Regions from separate parts of the Clostridium sp. 7_2_43FAA genome, predicted to be linked through region 1. Evidence: predicted binding sites of a transcription regulator. Region 1 holds the regulator's gene; each other region holds the start of a gene.
What was found. Region 1 encodes Rex, which represses fermentation and respiration genes when NADH is low (regulators of the CRP and FNR family bind a similar motif). Its sites were predicted from a motif close to ATTGTTAANNNNTTAACAAT; they were not measured.
Positions count from the first base shown of each region.

Region 2: adhE (bifunctional acetaldehyde-CoA/alcohol dehydrogenase) is a predicted target of Rex. The motif match lies at 4,312-4,331, and genes of this name have one in related genera.
Region 3: CSBG_RS12995 (phosphoglycerate kinase) is a predicted target of Rex. The motif match lies at 3,051-3,070, and genes of this name have one in related genera.

Region 1 covers NZ_JH815222.1:3,030,502-3,037,138, forward strand. The annotation lists gene CSBG_RS15355 (acyl-CoA dehydrogenase) at 1-1,071, opposite strand, end outside; gene CSBG_RS15360 (short-chain-enoyl-CoA hydratase) at 1,179-1,961, opposite strand; gene CSBG_RS15365 (redox-sensing transcriptional repressor Rex) at 2,214-2,855, opposite strand; gene CSBG_RS15370 (heavy metal translocating P-type ATPase) at 3,307-5,598, opposite strand; gene CSBG_RS15375 (metalloregulator ArsR/SmtB family transcription factor) at 5,615-5,974, opposite strand; gene CSBG_RS15380 (zinc dependent phospholipase C family protein) at 6,182-6,637, opposite strand, start outside.
Region 2 covers NZ_JH815222.1:1,141,788-1,148,424, forward strand. The annotation lists gene CSBG_RS06980 (methyl-accepting chemotaxis protein) at 1-1,816, shown strand, start outside; gene CSBG_RS06985 (MgtC/SapB family protein) at 1,976-2,692, shown strand; gene CSBG_RS06990 (MarR family transcriptional regulator) at 2,816-3,268, shown strand; gene CSBG_RS06995 (HutP family protein) at 3,370-3,783, shown strand; gene adhE (bifunctional acetaldehyde-CoA/alcohol dehydrogenase) at 4,437-6,637, shown strand, end outside.
Region 3 covers NZ_JH815222.1:2,445,071-2,451,707, forward strand. The annotation lists gene CSBG_RS12985 (aldose epimerase family protein) at 1-506, opposite strand, end outside; gene tpiA (triose-phosphate isomerase) at 805-1,551, opposite strand; gene CSBG_RS12995 (phosphoglycerate kinase) at 1,810-2,988, opposite strand; gene gap (type I glyceraldehyde-3-phosphate dehydrogenase) at 3,146-4,144, opposite strand; gene CSBG_RS13005 (sugar-binding domain-containing protein) at 4,191-5,234, opposite strand; gene rpoN (RNA polymerase factor sigma-54) at 5,593-6,637, opposite strand, start outside.

The sequences.
Region 1 (6,637 bases):
TTTTGCATCTCTCATCATTCTTTCAACTGGATATTCCTTAGTGTATCCATATCCACCAAATATTTGGACTGCCTTAGTTGTTACATCCATAGCAACTTCTGCTGCATAAAGTTTAGCTCTTGCTGCATCTACTGAATATGGAAGTTTATTATCCTTTAACCAAGCAGCTTTATAAACTAAATGCCTTGCAGCTTCAATTTTAGTATCCATTTCTGCTATCATCCATTGAAGTCCTTGGAAAGCTGCTAATGGTTTTCCAAATTGTTTTCTTTCTTTCATGTAAGCAACAGCTTCTTCAAATGCTCCTTCTGCAATTCCTAGAGCTTGAGCTGCAATACCAATTCTTCCTCCATCTAGAGTTTTCATAGCTATACCAAAACCTTTACCTTCTTGTCCAATTAAATTTTCTTTTGGAACTATACAATTGCTCATAACTAACTCTGTTGTTGAAGACGCTCTAATTCCAAGCTTTTCTTCTTTCTTTCCAATTGAGAAACCTTCAAATTCTTTTTCAACTATAAATGCTGAAATTCCTCTTGTTCCTTTACTTCTATCAGTCATAGCAAAAATAATAAATGTATCAGCTACTCCACCATTTGTTATAAATATCTTTGATCCATTTAATATATAATTATCTCCATCTAATACAGCTACAGTTTGTTGTCCTGCTGCATCTGTACCAGCTCCTGGTTCAGTTAATCCAAATGCACCTAATTTTTTACCACTTGCAAGATCTACTAGATATTTTTCTTTTTGCTCTTTTGTTCCAAATTGCTCTATTAAAGAAGCACAAAGAGAAGTATGAGCAGATACTATAACACCTGTAGTTCCACAAGCTTTTGATAATTCTTCTACTGCTATTATATAAGAAAGAGTGTCTCCACCAGCTCCACCATATTCTTTAGCAAATGGAATTCCTAACATTCCAAGCTTGGCCATTTTTTCAACATTCTCCATAGGAAATCTTTCTGTTTCATCAATTTCAGCAGCAATTGGTTTTACCTCATTCATAGCGAATTCTCTAACCATTTGTCTTACTAATTCTTGCTCTCTAGTTAATTGAAAATTCATTTATTATACCTCCTCGATATTGCACCCATTTTTACTTAACTACATATTTTTACTTAACTACATATATTTTATTTTTTTGATAATTCGTTATATTTCATTTTTTCTGACTATTTGTTATAAAAATTTTTATTTCTCTTTTCAATAAAAGCTGTCATTCCTTCTTTTTGATCTTCTGTTGAGAAGCACTTTCCAAAATCTTCAGCTTCAATTTCTATAGCTCTATCTATATCAACTTGCATTCCCCTATTTATTGCATCTTTACATAACTTAACTGCAATTGGAGCATTATTAATTATTGTCTTTGCCATAGCTTTTGCTTCTTCCATTAAATTTTCAAGGGCTACGACTTTATTTACTAACCCAATTCTAAGCGCTTCCTCTGCTTTTACAGTTGCACATGTATAAATAAGTTCTTTAGCTTTACCTTCTCCAACTAATCTAGGCAATCTTTGAGTTCCACCAAATCCAGGTGTTATTCCAAGACCAACTTCTGGTTGAGCAAATCTTGCTTTTTCAGAAGCTATTCTTATATCACATGCCATAGCTAGTTCACATCCACCACCAAGGGCAAATCCTGATACTGCTGCAATAACAGGCTTGTTTAGTTTTTCCAATCTTCTGAAAACTCTATTTCCTAAAAGGCCAAATTCTTTTCCTTCATCCTCTGATAAATCTTTCATTTCTGAAATATCAGCTCCGGCAACAAAAGCCTTTTCTCCCGCTCCTGTTAATATAACACAGTAAATATTACTATCATTTTCTAAGTCTTCTAATACTACGTCTAAATCCTTTAATGTTTCTGAGTTTAATGCATTTAATGCTTTAGGTCTATTAATTGTAACAATCGCTAGATTTTCCTCTTTTTCAAGAATTATATTTTTCAATTCCATTATAGAATCCCCCTTTTATCCATGCTTATATTAAATTTATTCAATAGACATAACCCATGTAGTATCTTATGATTGCATTTAAAACATATTAATAATTGAATTTATGTTAGTATGTATCATATAGAATCAATTTGTTAATCTTATAACAATCACAAGCAAAAATAATTGAAGCAGATGCTTCAATTATTATTATAAACTCTTAAATTTTCTTTTGCAATAACTATTTCTAATTTAATCCAATTATCAATTTAGTTATTTGTTTTCATTTTTATCATGTAATAAATATATTAATGTTAATAAGCTTTCTGATAAATGAACATTTTCTACTGTTACATCCTTAGGTACAGATAAGTCAACAGGTGCAAAATTCCATATACCTGTTACTCCATTTTCCACTAGAATATCGCATACCTTTTGAGCATTAATTCTTGGAACACAGATTATACCTATATCTATACTATTATCTTCAAGATAATTTTTTAGTATATCTATATCTTGTATTTCTATATCTCTTATTCTCATTCCTAAAAGTTTTGGATTTGCATCAAATATAGCTTCTATATCTAACCCAATTTGTGAGAATCTGCTGTAATTTGCTATTGCCTGACCTATGTTACCAGCTCCAATAATTACGCCCTTATATTCTCTATTTAACCCTAATATTATGCTAATTTGATTATATAAGTCCTTTACATTGTATCCATATCCTTGTTGACCAAAGTCACCAAAGCAATTTAAATCTTGTCTTATTTGTGATGCCGTAAATCCTATTTTTTCTCCTAGTTCTTTTGAAGAAATTCTATCTACATCATTTCTTAATAACTCTTGTAAATATCTATGATATTTTGGTAATCTCTTGATTACGGCCATTGAAATATTCTTTTTCTTATCCATACTATATTTTCTCCTACTTTCTCTTATCTTATATATTAAAACAATATTATTCATATTCATATTTATATTTTACCACTTTTATTATAATTTTAAAACAACTTAGGTTATCTATTTAACAAGCTAAAACGTATATTAAATAGTTAATTTTTTCTCAATCATAAAAGTTTACTTAGTAATATTTTGGTCAATTAATATACTTTTTATATATTTTTTATTAGTTTTAATTTTTATTTTCAAACAAAATTTAGCGTAATTATATTATATAAAAAAATTAAGACTTATGTATAACGTAGCAGATCCGTTATACATAAGTCTCAAATTTATACAGAGCCCCAATGTGCTCTGTAAACAAGATAATGATCTTGTATGCTTCCCTTATGCCTGAAATGTTCTCAACCTAATTTATTATATTTAATATGCTGAAATTTGTCAATAAAAATAGTATTTGAAATTATTTCAAGCATCTTGTTGAATTTATTACTGCTATTACTGTAACTCCAACATCTGCAAATACAGCTTCCCACATATTTGCAATACCAAAAGCTCCTAAAAGTAATACAAGAACTTTTACTCCTAATGAGAATATTATATTTTGCCATAATATTTTATTTGTTTTTCTTGCTACTTTAATAGCTGTAACTAATGCTTCAGGGTCATCTTTCATTAGAACTACATCTGCCGCTTCTATAGCTGCATCTGATCCAATACCACCCATAGCAACTCCAATGTCCGCTCTTGCTAAAACCGGTGCATCGTTTATTCCATCTCCTACAAATATAACTTTCCCTTCAGTTGAATTATTTTTAATTAAATCTTCTACTTTTTCAACTTTATCTCCTGGTAATAATTCAGCAAATACCTTATCTACTCCAACTAATGATGCTACCTTTTCTCCTACTGATTTGTTATCTCCTGTTAGCATAACTGTTTGAGATACACCAATAGCCTTTAATCCTTCTATTGCTGATTTAGAACCTTCCTTTATTTCATCTGAAATTACTATATTACCTTTATATTTATTATTTATTGCTACATGAACTATTGTTCCAATTGAATTTATATTATTATATTTTATTTCAAACTTTTCCATAAGCTTATAATTTCCAATTAATACTTGTGAATTATTAATTGTCACCTTAATTCCATGTCCAGATATCTCTTCGTAGTCACTTAGCTCATTAGAATCTATTTCTTTTCCATATTCCTTTATTATAGATTGTGCTATTGGGTGATTTGACAAACTTTCAGAAATAGCTGCAATCTTTATTAATTCTTCCTTAGCTATGTCAACGTTATTTATTTCTGTTACTTTGAAAACACCTTTTGTTAATGTTCCTGTTTTATCAAAAACAACTGTATTAACATCTTTAAGTGCTTCTAAATAGTTTCCACCTTTAACTAATATACCTTTTCTAGATGCACCACCAATCCCTGCAAATAATCCTAGAGGAATTGAAACTACCAAGGCACATGGACAAGATACTACTAAGAATATTAATGCTCTATAAATCCAGTCATAAAAACTTGCATCCTTAATAACTAGAGGTGGTATTATTGCTAATGCTAATGCAGAGAAAACAACTATTGGAGTATATATCCTTGCAAATCTAGTTATAAACTTTTCAGTTGGTGCTTTTTTATTAGAAGCATTTTCTACTAACTCTAGAATTCTAGAAACTGTTGATTCTTTAAAGTTCTTAGTTACTTTTACCTTTAAAACACCATTAGTATTTATGAAACCAGCTAAAATATCTTCTCCTGTTGAAACTTCTCTTGGAACAGATTCTCCAGTAAGTGCTGATGTATCAACGAAGCTTGTTCCATCTAATACTATACCATCCAATGGTACTCTTTCTCCTGGCTTTATTATTATTACATCATCTATATTAACTGTCTCTGGATTAACTTTTTCTTCTTTTCCATCTTTTAAGACATTTGCATAATCAGCTCTTATATTCATAAGAGAAGTAATTGATTTTCTTGAACGATTTACTGCATATGATTGGAACACTTCTCCTATTTGATAAAATAACATAACTGCTACACCTTCTGGAAACTCTCCTACAAAGAAAGCGCCTAAAGTAGCGACTGTCATTAAGAAGTTTTCATCAAAAACTTCTCCTCTTAAAATATTTTTAATAGCAGTTAATACAACTTCTCCTCCAACTAATACATAACTTAATGCAAATAATACTACAGATAAAATTGATCCTTCTGTTGAAATTAAAGCAATTGCATATACTATGGCTCCTATTATTAGTCTCATATTTTCTTTTAAACTCACCGCTTCTCCGTGAGAGTGATCATGTGAGTGCCCATGCGAATGATCATGTGAGTGTTCATGTGAGTGTTCATGTGGTTTTTCACTTGAATGCTCATGAGATTCTCCTCTAAAATTACTGTGAGAATGATTTTTGTCATGAGTATGATTTTCTTTCTCATTTTTATTTTCTATAGAACAAGTATCACTTGTACACTTGTTAACCTCCTTAGGAATAATATTACTTTCATTTTTATTAAATACTTTAACGCCTGGTTCTAGTTTGTTTATTATAGATTTTGCTTCTAATATAATATCATCATCATGTCTTTCCCCATTTAATTCTATAATTAAAGTAGATGTTGTAAAATTTAAAGTAGCTTCCTTAACCCCATTCATATTATTTACTTTTGTTTCAATTTTATTTGCACAATTTGCACATGTTAAACCTGATAAAATTAATCTTATTTCATTACTACTCATATTCTTCACCACTTCCTTATTCAATAATGTGCTTAAATCCTTCATTAAATATATGCTTAATGTGATCATCTGCTAATGAATAATATATAACTTTTCCATCTCTTCTGAACTTAACTAATCTATTTGATTTTAATACTCGAAGCTGATGCGAAATTGCAGATTGTGTCATATTTAATAATGCTGCTAAATCGCATACACATAACTCATCCTGAAATAAGGCACATAATATTTTTATTCTTGTAGAATCACTAAAAGCTTTAAATAAATCGGCTAAATCATATAATTTTTCTTCATCTGGTATAGATTCTCTTACCTTTTCAACAACATCCTTGTGGATTATTGTACAATTACAACTTTCTAATTTATTATCTTCCATAATTCCTCCTACAACATATGAACAATTGCTCATATGTTCCTTTGATAATATTATATGATACTTATATTAAATGTGTCAACTTTAAATAAAAATATTTTAATCAATTATTTTAAATATTATAGTATTAAAGTTCTTATTATGATAACATCTTCAAAATCTTATACTTTTATACTTTACTTATAAAAAAATAGAGAGTCAATCGACTCTCTATATTACTAAAGCTATATGCTCCTTTAACTTTTGATTTAAAACTACTTCATTTAATACCATATTTACAACTGTACTACAAATATGGCTAGCAAAAAGTAAATCTTTTTCATATGAAGCGATACCTTGATATTCAGTTTGAAGTTTCATTATATACTTTCCAATTTCTTCTGATGTTAAGTGAAAATTCATATCTCGTTTTATATTATAATCCTTTGAAAATTTATTCAATTCATTTTCATATAATACATGTTCTTTCATAGCATTAGCACTTTTAAATTCCCATCTTTGAAAATGTGGAATACAGAAAAAGTCACATAGAAAATGGCAAACTACACCTAATTCTTGATTAAACTTTTTAGATGAATATCTAGTATAGATATCATCTAAAGTTAATGAGGATAAAAATTCTATTTTTTTAACAATCATACCAAAACTTTCATCTATATAATGTTT
Region 2 (6,637 bases), 1.9 Mb from region 1:
AGGAAGTATTAAAAACTTAGAAGAAATAGCTATGGATAAAAGACTTTCAAGTGATGAAATATCAATTAAAGAAAAAAGAGATATATTGAAAAAAGAGCTTGAAAAGGGGAACTTTGACAATATAGGAATATGTGGGGTGGATGGAGTCGTTTATTATAAGGATGGAATGGAGCAAATAAAAGATAAGGATTATTTTGAGAAGACAATAAAGGGTAGTGAGGTTATATCAGATCCATTTATATCAACCATTGATAAAAGTAGGGTTACTGCATATACTGTACCACTAAAGATGGATAATAAAATAATTGGAGCTATAATAGGATTAAAATCAGCAGAAGATTTTAGTAAGTTATCAAATGATATTGAATTTTTAGATACTGGATCAGCTTTTATTTTGAATTCTGAAGGAACAGTTATAGCTCATGATGATTTTTATTTTGTTATGGAAAAAAGCAATTTAATTAATCAGTATGGAAGTGATGAGAACTATAAGGATGTTATAAATGTACAAAAAGACATGATTTCTGGAAAAAGTGGTTCTTCAGAGTATAATCTAAACGGTAATAAATCTTATATTGCTTATTCACCTATAGCAAGTACTGGGTGGTCTATAGGAATAACTGTAGATAGCAATGACTTGCTTAAATCATTAAAGGAATTTAAAAATACTACATTTTTAATAGTTTCTTCAATATTAATTTTAAGTATTTTATTAATATATATTATTACTAGGGGAATAACAAAAGTCTTAGAAAACATAAAAACTAATATGATACATATTTCTGATGGAGATTTAACAGTTAGTTTTGAGGAAAATCATTTGAATAGGAAAGATGAAATAGGGGATATATGTAAGTCTATAGAAACTACTAGAATTTCAGTAAAGGATATTATATCTAAAATAAAAATATCTTCAAAAGATGTCACTGAGAAATCAACTTCTCTTGCTGTTGTTTCTAAAGAGTTAAATAAACTAGCAAGTGATATATCTACTTCTATTTTTGAAGTTGCAGCCTTTAGTGGTAATCAAAAAGATGAATTAGAAAATACAATAGATGTAATAAATGTCTTTAGTGAAGAAGTAGATGAAATTTCTAAGAATATTATAAAGATAGATGATATGGCAAAAGATATTGAAATGAAATCAGTAAAGAATAGTAGTGAGATGAATACTTTAATAGCTTCAGCTGAAGATTTTGATAATAGATTTAGTAAGTTTAGTGATAATATGGATAACATGCTTAATGATATAAGCACAGTAAAAGAAATACTAATTTTAATAAATGATATTTCAGAGCAAACAAACTTATTAGCTTTAAATGCAGCTATTGAAGCTGCAAGAGTTGGACAAGCTGGAAAAGGGTTTGCTGTAGTAGCTGATGAAATAAGGAAGCTTGCAGAAAATTCAAATAATGCATCAAATAATATTCATAATATATTAAATAATGTATTTAAGAATACAAAGGGAATAGCAGAAGATACTGTAGAAATTAATAAAAAGCTACAATTACAAAGAAGTACTATAAACAATGCAATTAGTTCCTTTAATGATATAGCAAAAGAAGTTAAGAGCATAACACCTAGAATAAGTAATATAAACACTTCATTTACTGAAATAGACGAAAAGAAGAAGAATATATTAGAAAAAATTATAAATGTAGCAAAAGCATCAAAAGACATATCAAGTGCATCTGAAGAAATAACAGCATCATCAAATGATTTAAATAAATTTAGTGAAAATGTAGCTGAAGATTCTCAGGATTTAGCATATAGAAGTATTGAAGTTTTAAAATCTATAGATAGGTTTAAGATATAGAACTAAACGCTAGCATAATATTAAAGTGCTAGTGTTTTTTATTATAACTATAGAAAATAATATATGTTTGTTATAAATATAATCAATATATCTCACTTTTAATCATAATATAAAGAATAAATCCTTTATTTCAATATAGTAATTTTAAAGGAGGATAAGATGATACTAAACATTCGAGAAATAGTAATTAGATTCGTTCTTGCTGTTATAGTTGGAGGTATAATTGGATATGAAAGGGAAAGGCAACATAGGGCAGCAGGTTTTAGAACACATATATTAGTTTGCTTAGGAGCAACAATAATATCTTTATTACAAATTGATATTGGAAATAAAGCCATTGCTATGATTGAAGTAAATAAAGAGTTAAGTGAAGTTATAAAAATTGATTATGGAAGATTGGGAGCCCAAGTAATTACTGGAGTAGGATTTATAGGGGCAGGAGCTATAATTCACACTAAAGGAAATATTAAAGGACTAACAACAGCAGCAACTTTGTGGGTGGTTGCTTGCTTAGGATTATCTATAGGAATGGGAGAATATTATATAAGTATATTTGGAGCTATTATAATAGTAATAACATTAGTTTTTTTAAAAAGAATAGAAAATAAATTTATATCAAAAAATATAATTAAAAAGGTTGAAATTAAATATCGTAAAAAAGAAAATTTAAATATAGAAATACAAAAATGGTTTGAAAATGAAAATTTAAAGGTGAAAATAATTGAATACATTTTAGAAAAAGAAAAAACTCAATATGAGCAAGAAGAAGTTCATGCTATATATACAGTTATAAAGCCAGGGTATGTTAAATTAGATAAATTAATAGAAGGATTAAGAAAAAATGAAAATATAATTTATATAAAAATGTTAAGCTAATAAAAATAATTTTGATAATCAAAATACTTTATGTAAAAATATTAATTATACAATTGAAATTTGATGATTATTAGATTATTATTTAAATTAGGAACTATAGAAAAAGGATGGGATAAAGTTATTATGCAAAGAAGTGAAAGTATAGTTAATGAATTGCTTGTAAAAATATTTAATGAAATATTGCAAATTGAAGAAAAAACATTGAAAAGTGGGTATTTTTCAGACTTATCTGTTAGAGAAATGCATACTATAGAAAAAATAGGAAGAAAAGAACAAAGAATGATGAGTGAAGTAGCACAGGACTTAGGTATAACTGTTGGAACGTTAACTACATCAATAAATAGATTAATTAAAAAGGGATATGTAGATAGAAAGAGAATAGAAGAAGATAGAAGAGTAGTTTTAGTTGAATTAACTAAGAAGGGGAAGATTGCACATAGATTACATGAAAGATTTCATAATGAAATGGTAAGAAGTATGATGGATGATCTTTCAGAAGAAGAAAAGGACATATTAATAGGATCTTTAGATAAATTAAATGAATATTTTAAAGCTAAGTATGATTCTATAAAATAAAAAAGTCCCATATGCTATAATAAAGTAATCTTATTAAATTTACTATAATGAATCTAAGATTTATGATATTATTAGTATATTAAGAAGTATGGGAGGATATTATGGGAAACACTAGTTTGGAAGTTGCTAAGTATGCAACTAGGATGGCAATTTCATCTAGAGAGGAAGAGGAAGAACTCAAGGTTGAATTTAAGAAAAAAGGTGTGTTAGTAACTGCTGTAAATATAGGTGGGAATATAAATGATTCAACATCTAAAATATTAGAAAGAGCATTAGTAGCTTCTAAGAGAAATGGAGTAATAAGAGAAGAGCATTTACATGAAGGTGGAGTAATAGGAGCAACTAGAGATGCATTGATGCAGGTTTGGAATAGAGCAAGTGGACAAAATGTTGGTGGAAAAGTAGGGATTGCAAGAAGGGGAGAGCACTTAACGGTATGTATTTTTCTAAGTGTTGGACTTTTACATTTAGACGAAGTAGTGATTGGAATAGGTCATAGAGCCATTCCTGAATAATTATTAAAAATAAAGGTAATATATTTATGAATATATTACCTTTATTTTTATAAAACAATTTATAAAAATTTAAGTAAGAAAATAATAATAATGCTTATTTATTAAAATAGTAATATAGTAATTATATATAACAAAAAAAATATTATATATGAATATTTAAAGGCTTTTTTGGAAAATTAATATTAGCTTTAGTTTTTATAATAAAGCTAATATTTTTTTTATTTCAAAAATACTAGTTTTAAAAGTTGTTATAATTAATTATTAATTGTTATAAATATAACAATTAAATACTGAGAGTTATAAAATGAATTTTAAGTTGTTTTTCTAAAAAATCATTTTGAATTATATTATTATTCAGAATTTAATAGATAATCAGATAATATTAAGGAGGGTAAGTCGAATAAAAGAAAAAATATTAGAATTAAATATAAAACAGGTAGCAAAAGGGAAAAAACAAATCAAATAAATTGTATTAAAATAATACAAAAATATAAAGAATAAAAAAATGATAAATTTTTAACAAAATATATTGACAAAAATATAACAATGAAATAGAATAATATTGTAATCAAGTTAAGAAAAAACAAAAGACTAAAAAGAAAATAATTTTAAATGTAAAAATTATCTTATAGATATTTAGGAGGAATAAAAAAATGGCTGTAACAAATGCAAAAGAATTAACTCAAAGAATTAAAGAATTAAGAGAGGCGCAAAGGGTATTTGCTACTTATACTCAAGAGCAAGTAGATGAGATTTTTAGACAAGCAGCTATGGCAGCAAATGATAACAGAATTAAATTAGCAAAGATGGCAGTTGCTGAAACTGGAATGGGAATAGTAGAAGATAAAGTTATTAAGAATCATTTCGCAGCTGAATATATATATAATCAATATAAAGATATGAAAACTTGTGGAGTTTTAGAAGAAGATAAAACTTTTGGTATAACAAAGGTTGCAGAACCTATAGGTGTTATATCAGCTATAGTTCCAACAACAAATCCAACTTCAACAGCTATATTTAAAACTTTAATAGCATTAAAAACTAGAAATGCAATAATTATATCACCACACCCAAGAGCTAAAAAAGCTACAATTGAAGCAGCTAGAATAGTATTAGAAGCAGCAGTTAAAGCTGGTGCTCCAGAAGGAATCATAGGATGGATAGATGAGCCATCAGTAGAATTATCACAAAATGTTATGAGAGAATCTGATATAATTCTTGCAACAGGTGGACCAGCAATGGTAAAAGCTGCTTATTCATCAGGAAGACCAGCTTTAGGTGTTGGAGCAGGTAATACTCCAGCGATAATAGATGAAACAGCTCATATAAAGATGGCTGTAAACTCAATATTGCTTTCAAAGACATTTGATAACGGAGTTATTTGTGCATCAGAACAATCTTTAGTTGTTTTAGATCAAGTTTATGATGAAGTTAAGAATGAATTAAGCGATAGAGGTGCTTATATTCTTAAGGGAGAAGAAGTAGATAAAGTTAGAAAAATTATATTAAATGAAAAAGGCGGATTAAATGCAAATATAGTTGGTCAATCTGCATATAAAATTGCTGAAATGGCAGGAGTAAATGTTCCAACAACAGCTAAAGTTTTAGTTGGAGAAGTTGAATCTGTAGAATTAGAAGAACCATTCTCACATGAAAAATTATCACCAATTTTAGCAATGTATAGAGTAAAATCATACGAAGAAGCTCTAGAAAAAGCTAATAGATTAATAGAATTAGGTGGTATGGGTCATACTTCAATACTTTACACTGATCAACTTAAGTCAAGAGACAGAATATTACAATTTGGAGAAAAGATGAAAACAGCTAGAACATTAATAAATATGCCAGCATCTCAAGGTGCTATTGGAGACATATTTAACTTTAAACTAGCTCCATCATTAACTCTTGGATGTGGATCATGGGGAGGAAACTCAGTTTCAGAAAACGTTGGTCCAAAGCACTTAATTAACGTTAAGAGCATAGCTGAAAGGAGAGAAAATATGCTTTGGTTTAGAGTTCCAGAAAAAGTTTACTTCAAATATGGTTGTTTACCAGTAGCTTTAGAAGAGTTAAGAGACATGGGTAAGAAGAAGGCACTTATAGTAACTGATAAGGTATTATTTGAAATGGGATATACAAATAAAGTTACTGATGTTTTAGAAAGAAATGGAATACAATTTAAAATATTCTCAGATGTTGAACCAGATCCAACGCTTAGATGTGCAAAAGCTGGTGCTAAAGAAATGCTAGATTTTAATCCAGACGTTATAATTGCACTTGGTGGTGGATCAGCAATGGATGCCGCTAAGATTATGTGGGTAATGTATGAACATCCAGAAGTTAGATTTGAAGACTTAGCAATGAGATTTATGGATATAAGAAAGAGAGTTTATAAATTCCCAACTATGGGTGAAAAGGCTATGATGGTATCAATAGCTACTTCAGCAGGAACAGGTTCAGAAGTTACTCCATTTGCTGTTATTACTGATGAAAATACAGGAGTTAAATATCCACTTGCAGATTATGAACTAACTCCAGATATGGCAATAGTTGATGCTGAACTTATGATGACTTCACCTAAAGGATTAACAGCTTGTGCTGGTATAGACGTATTAGTTCATTCAATAGAAGCATATGTATCAATAATGGCTTCAGAATATACTAATGGTCTAGCTTTAGAAGCAATAAGATTAGTATTTAAATATTTACCAGATGCTTATAATGAAGGAACAACTAACGTTAAAGCAAGAGAAAAAATGGCACATGCGTCATGTATGGCTGGAATGGCATTCTCAAATGCATTCCTAGGAATTACACACTCAATGGCTCATAAATTAGGTGCATTCCATCACTT
Region 3 (6,637 bases), 590 kb from region 1:
TCAGATATTCCATTATAAGAAATTTTAAATTCATTATCATTGTTTAATAAATAGCAAACTTCAACTTCTACCTTACCCGGAAATCCACCTTCCCCATCTTCACTTATACAATAAAATTTAACACTAACGAAGTCTTCGCCTTTAACAGTTTTAAAACTAAATTTTTTAACATTAAAACCATTATATCCACCATGTAAAGTATTATTCCCATCATTTTTATTTAACTCATAATCCAATTCATCAATTCTAATTTTAGCTCCGCCTATTCTTCCAGAGTTTCTTCCTATAACAGCTCCAAAATAAGCAGTAGTATTTAGATAATCATCACAATCTTCATATCCCAAAACTATATTTTCATATTTACCATACCTATCAGGAACATTTATTTGTGTAATTATACAACCTAAGTCAATGCATTTAACTTCAACACCATTATCATTGATTAAAACAATTTCTTTGTATAAATTCCCACTTTTTGTTTCTATAAAATTTGTTTTAATATCCATTTTCCCCATTCTCCTTCGCATATTATTGATTAAAATAACACTAATACCCTTTTTATCACATAATTAAAATCAGTATTATTATTTTAAAACATTATTTATGTTTCAATTATAATCCAAATTGTACTTTTTTTAAATATATTAATTTATTTTTCCAGACTTTATTTGAATCTACTAATTAGATATTAAAGCTATTATTAATTTCAACTAATAATATAATGAAAGTAAAAATACAAAAAGAGCCATGTAATGTTTATTTTATAAATCATTACATAACTCTTTTTTTTGAAAAACTTACAAATTAATAATTAACTATTTGTGAGAAATCAGCAGCTACTAAGCTAGCTCCACCAACCAAAGCTCCATCTATGTCAGACATAGCCATTTGATCTTTAATTGTATTTGGCTTAACTGATCCACCGTATTGGATTCTTACTTTATCAGCAACTTCTTTGCCAAACATTTCAGCAACAACGCCTCTGATAGCCATTATTGTTTCATTAGCTTGCTCATTAGTAGCAGTTTTACCTGTTCCTATTGCCCATATTGGTTCGTAAGCAATAACTACTTTTTCTGCTAATTCATTTGATAAACCTTCTAAATCAGCTTTAATTTGATCTCCAACAACTTCATTAGTTGTTCCATTTTCTCTTTGCTCTAAAGATTCTCCACAGCAAAGTATTGGAGTTAAGTTATGAGCAAATGCAGCTTTAACTTTCTTGTTTAAAGCTTCATCAGTTTCATTGAAGTATTCTCTTCTTTCACTATGTCCTAAAACAACATAGCTAACTCCCATAGCTTCTAACATTCCTGGAGCAACTTCACCAGTGAAAGCTCCTTTTTCTTCAAAGTGCATATTTTGAGCAGCAACCTTAATGTTTGATCCTTCTACTGCTTTTAATACAGCATCTAAACAAACAAAAGTAGGGCATACTACTACGTCACATGTAGCATCTTTTACTAATGGTTTTAATTCTTCTATAACTTTTACAGCTTCTGCTGGAGTGTAGTGCATCTTCCAGTTTCCTGCTATTATCGCTTTTCTCATTTAAATCACCTCTTATATTTAATTTGAATAATGAAGGAGTAAAAGAATGAAAAAGTTAAGGTAATTATTCACCGAAGTTGAATAATTAAAATTAAATTCAATTTATAATTTCACTTAAGTGGAATTATAAATATTTTTTATTTTCTTAATCCAGTTCACTGGATTATTTCCTCAACTCTTTCACTTATAGTTAAAAGTATAACTTTTAACTATAATTTTCACTTTTTTCATTCTTCACTTTTAATAACTAAACTCGTTTTATTTATTATTTAGCGCTTCTATTCCTGGTAATACTTTTCCTTCTAAGAATTCTAATGAAGCTCCACCACCTGTTGAGATGTGAGTCATCTTATCTCCGAATCCTAAGATATTAACAGCTGCAGCTGAGTCTCCTCCACCGATAACTGTTGTAGCATCTGCATCTGCCATAGCTTTAGCAACTGCAATTGTTCCTTTGTTGAAGTTTTCGAATTCGAATACTCCCATTGGTCCGTTCCATATAACTGTTTTAGCATCTTTAATTGCATCAGCATATAAAGTTTCTGTTTTTGGTCCGATATCTAATCCCATGCTTCCTGCTGGAATGTTTTGATCTTCTGTAACTACTGGTTCAACATCTTTAAATTCTGCAGCAACTCTGTGGTCAACTGGTAATAAGAATTTAACTCCTTTTGCAGCTGCCTTTTCGATCATTTCCTTAGCATATTCAATTCTATCAGCTTCTACTAATGATGATCCTACTTCGTATCCTTGAGCTTTTAAGAATGTGTAAGCCATTCCACCACCGATGATTAATGTATCAACTTTTTCTAATAAGTTGTTAATAACAGCTATCTTGTCTGAAACTTTAGCTCCACCTAATATAGCAACGAATGGTCTAACTGGATTGTTTACTGCTTCACCTAAGAATTTTAATTCTTTTTGAATTAAGTATCCACATACAGCTGTATCTAAGAATTCAGTAACTCCAACTGTTGAACAGTGAGCTCTGTGAGCTGTACCAAATGCATCATTTACAAATATATCAGCTAATGAAGCTAATTCTTTTGAGAATTCTTCAATGTTCTTAGTTTCTTCTTTTCTGCATCTTGTATTTTCTAATAATACAACATCTCCATCTTTCATTTCTGCAACAGCAGCTCTAGCATTTGCTCCTACAACTTCTTCATCTCTTGCAAAAACTACTTCTTTGTCTAGCATTTCGCTTAATCTCTTAGCAACTGGCGCTAATGATTTTGATGCATCTTTTCCTAAATGTGAGCAAAGTATAACTCTAGCTCCATTGTTGATTAAGTACTTAATTGTTGGTAATGCACCGTTTAATCTGTTTTCATCAGTTATAACGCCATCTTTTAGTGGCACATTGAAGTCACATCTTACTAAAACCTTTTTACCTTTAACGTCTATATCTTCGATAGTTTTCTTATTAAAGCTCATTGATTTCACCTCTTAAATTTATTTTGATTAATCTATACAATTTTTATAAACACAAATTTATAATTCTTAATTAATTTAAAATTGGCCTGGCCTCATAGATTTTCTATAAAACCAGACCAACAATTATATTTCTTTAATTATACAGTTAACTATTTAATTATCTAGTTACGAAGTATTTTAAAGTTCTGATTAATTGGTTAGTGTATGACATTTCATTGTCGTACCAAGCAGCAACTTTAACTAATTGCTCATCTCCAACTGTCATAACCTTAGTTTGAGTTGCATCGAATAATGAACCGTAAGTGATTCCGATTACGTCTGATGAAACTATTTCATCTTCAGTGTAACCAAATGATTCGTTTGCAGCAGCAGCCATAGCAGCGTTTATTTCTTCTACAGTTACTTTCTTGTCTAAAGTTACAACTAATTCAGTTAATGAACCTGTAGTAACTGGAACTCTTTGAGCACCACCATCTAATTTTCCTTTTAATTCTGGAATAACTAAACCAATTGCTTTAGCAGCTCCAGTTGAGTTTGGAACGATGTTAGCAGCAGCAGCTCTACCTCTTCTTAAATCGCCTTTTCCGTGAGGACCATCTAATGTGTTTTGGTCATTAGTATAAGCGTGGATTGTAGTCATAAATCCTTTTTGAACTCCAAACTTGTCGTTTAATACTTTAGCCATTGGAGCTAAACAGTTTGTAGTACATGAAGCACCTGAAACAACTGTTTCAGTACCATCTAATATATCATTATTTACGTTGTAAACAACAGTCTTGATGTCTCCAGTTGCAGGAGCTGAAATAACAACCTTCTTAGCACCAGCTTCTAAGTGTAAACCAGCTTTTTCTTGAGAAGTGAAGAATCCAGTACATTCTAAAACTACGTCAACGTTTAATTCTTTCCATGGTAAGTCAGCAGGATTTCTTTCAGCTGTAACTTTTATTTCTTTTCCGTTAACAACGAAAGCTCCTTCTTTAACTTCGATTTCTCCGTTGAATCTTCCTTGTGAAGAGTCATATTTAAATAAGTGAGCTAAAGTCTTAGCATCAGTTAAATCGTTGATTGCTACCACGTTGAATTCTGGGTTTTCAATCATTAATCTTAACGCTAATCTTCCTATTCTTCCAAAACCATTAATTGCTACATTTACCATTTGCAATTACCTCCTAAAAATAGTTATATTTAAAATTTTTAAAATTTTAAGCTTGTTTAGTGTGTTCCTTAATAAATTCTACAATTTTTCTACCAGCTGCTTCATCTGTTATTAATACTGCATTTTGATTTTTCATCATTGTTGCAATAATAGCATCAACTTTATTTTCCCCAGCTGCTACAGCAATATGTGTGTTAATTTTTCTTGCTTCATTAATATTTATTCCAATTGAAGTATTTTCTGAAACAACTTTGGAATCTTTGTTAAAATAACAACCAAAAGCTTCACCGACAGCTCCAAGAGATTTAAGTTTATTAAACTCTTCTTCTGAAACATCTCTCTTTTCTGCCATAACTAAAGCATCACCAATACCATAAATTAAAATATCGGCCTTATGGATATTATCTATAACTTCCTTTATTTCCTTTTCCTTTAGTAAAGTATCTAAAAGCTCTAAACTAAGATTCTCAGGAAGATGAAGCAATTTATAAGCACCATTTAACTTTTTTGCTAAGGATGCAGCTAATGTACTAGCCTGTATTTCAACTTTTCTTCCCATACCTCCTCTTGCTGGAACTACGAGAATATTTGAAACATTATTTATCTTAGGTAATGCCTCTACAAATTCTTTTATAGTATTTCCCCCAGTTATAGCTATTATATTATTATCTTTAATAATTGATTTTAGATAATTAGCTGTAGCTTTACCAAGTTCTTTTAATATTATTTCGTTTGCTTCTGCATCACCTGGAACAATTATTACATCTCTTAACCCAAGGAAGGACTTAATGTTTTCCTCAATATCTGATAAACCTTTTATTTCATGTATGAAATCTTTAAGCTTATCCACTACTTCTTGTCCCTCTTCGGTAACTGTCATTCCTGGAGTATTAATCTCTATCAAATTTTGTGATTTTAAAAAACTTATTTCAGTTCTTACAATCCTTTCTCCAAGATCTAACTGATTGGCTAAAACACGTCTTCCGATAGGCTGATTGTAATATATAGTCCTAAGAATACTATATCTTTTCTCAAGGACTTCTACAAGTTCAGGAACTATTTTTTTCTGTAAAGACAATATTTCCTGCACTTTCAACCCTCCTTTGGTCTAAAAAGGTCCCGCATATAATTTATATGTCCCACATTTATTATTATAAAACACTTCTATGAATTTTAAAAGTACTTTCTGCAAACTTTTCTAAAAGTTTTACAAATTTTTAGCATTATAACTTTATATATCCTATAAAAGTGAGTATATGTAAGTTTGCTTATTCCATTACCTTGCTCTACTTCAACTTATATTTACATGTGTCCACAAGGTCTAAAAAAATAAACTCTAATAGAAATGCTAGCTTTTATCTCTACTATATTTAATATAAACAGCTAACATCTCTATTATAAATTCCCCTTTATAATCCTTTTTTATTCTATTTTTTATAATACTATTTTTACTCTATCCTCTTTCTTTTACTTGATGATTTTATTCCTATTTCTTCTCTATATTTTGCTACTGTTCTTCTAGATATATTAAGACTCTTCTTATTTAATTCATCACATATTGCTTGATCTGATAAAGGCTTTTTCTTATCCTCTTCATCTATCATTTCTTTTATTTGTTTTTTAATATTAACAACAGCAACATCTTCACCATCACCTTGAGATTTACTTAAACCTGTTGTAAATAAATCCTTTATTTTCACAGTTCCAAGGCTTGTTAATATATATTTATCCTTTATAGCTCTACTTACTGTTGACTCGTGTATTCCAAGCTCTTCTGCCATTTCTTTCATAGTCATTGGCTTTAAATATTTTTGCCCTTTATCAAAATACTCTTTTTGCTTCTCTACAGTTTTTTCTAATATTCTAAGTAAAGTACTTTTTCTTTGTTCTATACTTTTTATTAAAAACATAGCGCTATTCAATTTTTCTTTTACATAATTTTCTGTACTTTTATCTTCCTTATTATTTAAGATATCTTTATATATATTACTTATTGATAATCTTGGTATAACTCCATCATTCATAATAACAAAATATTGTCCATCAATATTTCTAATTGCTGCATCAGGTATTATAAATTTAACTTCGTCCCCTGTATAAAATCCTCTAGATGGTTTTGGCTCCAAACTTTTAATTATATCTCCTAAATCTTGAGCTTCTTTTGGAGTTATTTTTAAGTTTTTTGCTATAACACTATATTTATTATCTGCTATTAAATCTAAGTATTCATCTATTATTATTTCTAGATTATCATCTAATATCCCCATTTTTATTAACTGTATTTTTAAACATTCCTTCAAATCCCTAGCCCCTATACCATCTGGTTCTAAATCCTGAAGTATCTCTAATGATTCTTGACCTAAATCAATCGGGATATTTAATTCCTTGCATATATCTTCTAAAGGCATGTCCAAATATCCTCTGCTATCAATATTCTCAATCATATATGATGCTATTGCTTTTTTTAACTCATCTTCGTCACTTTCAAGCAAT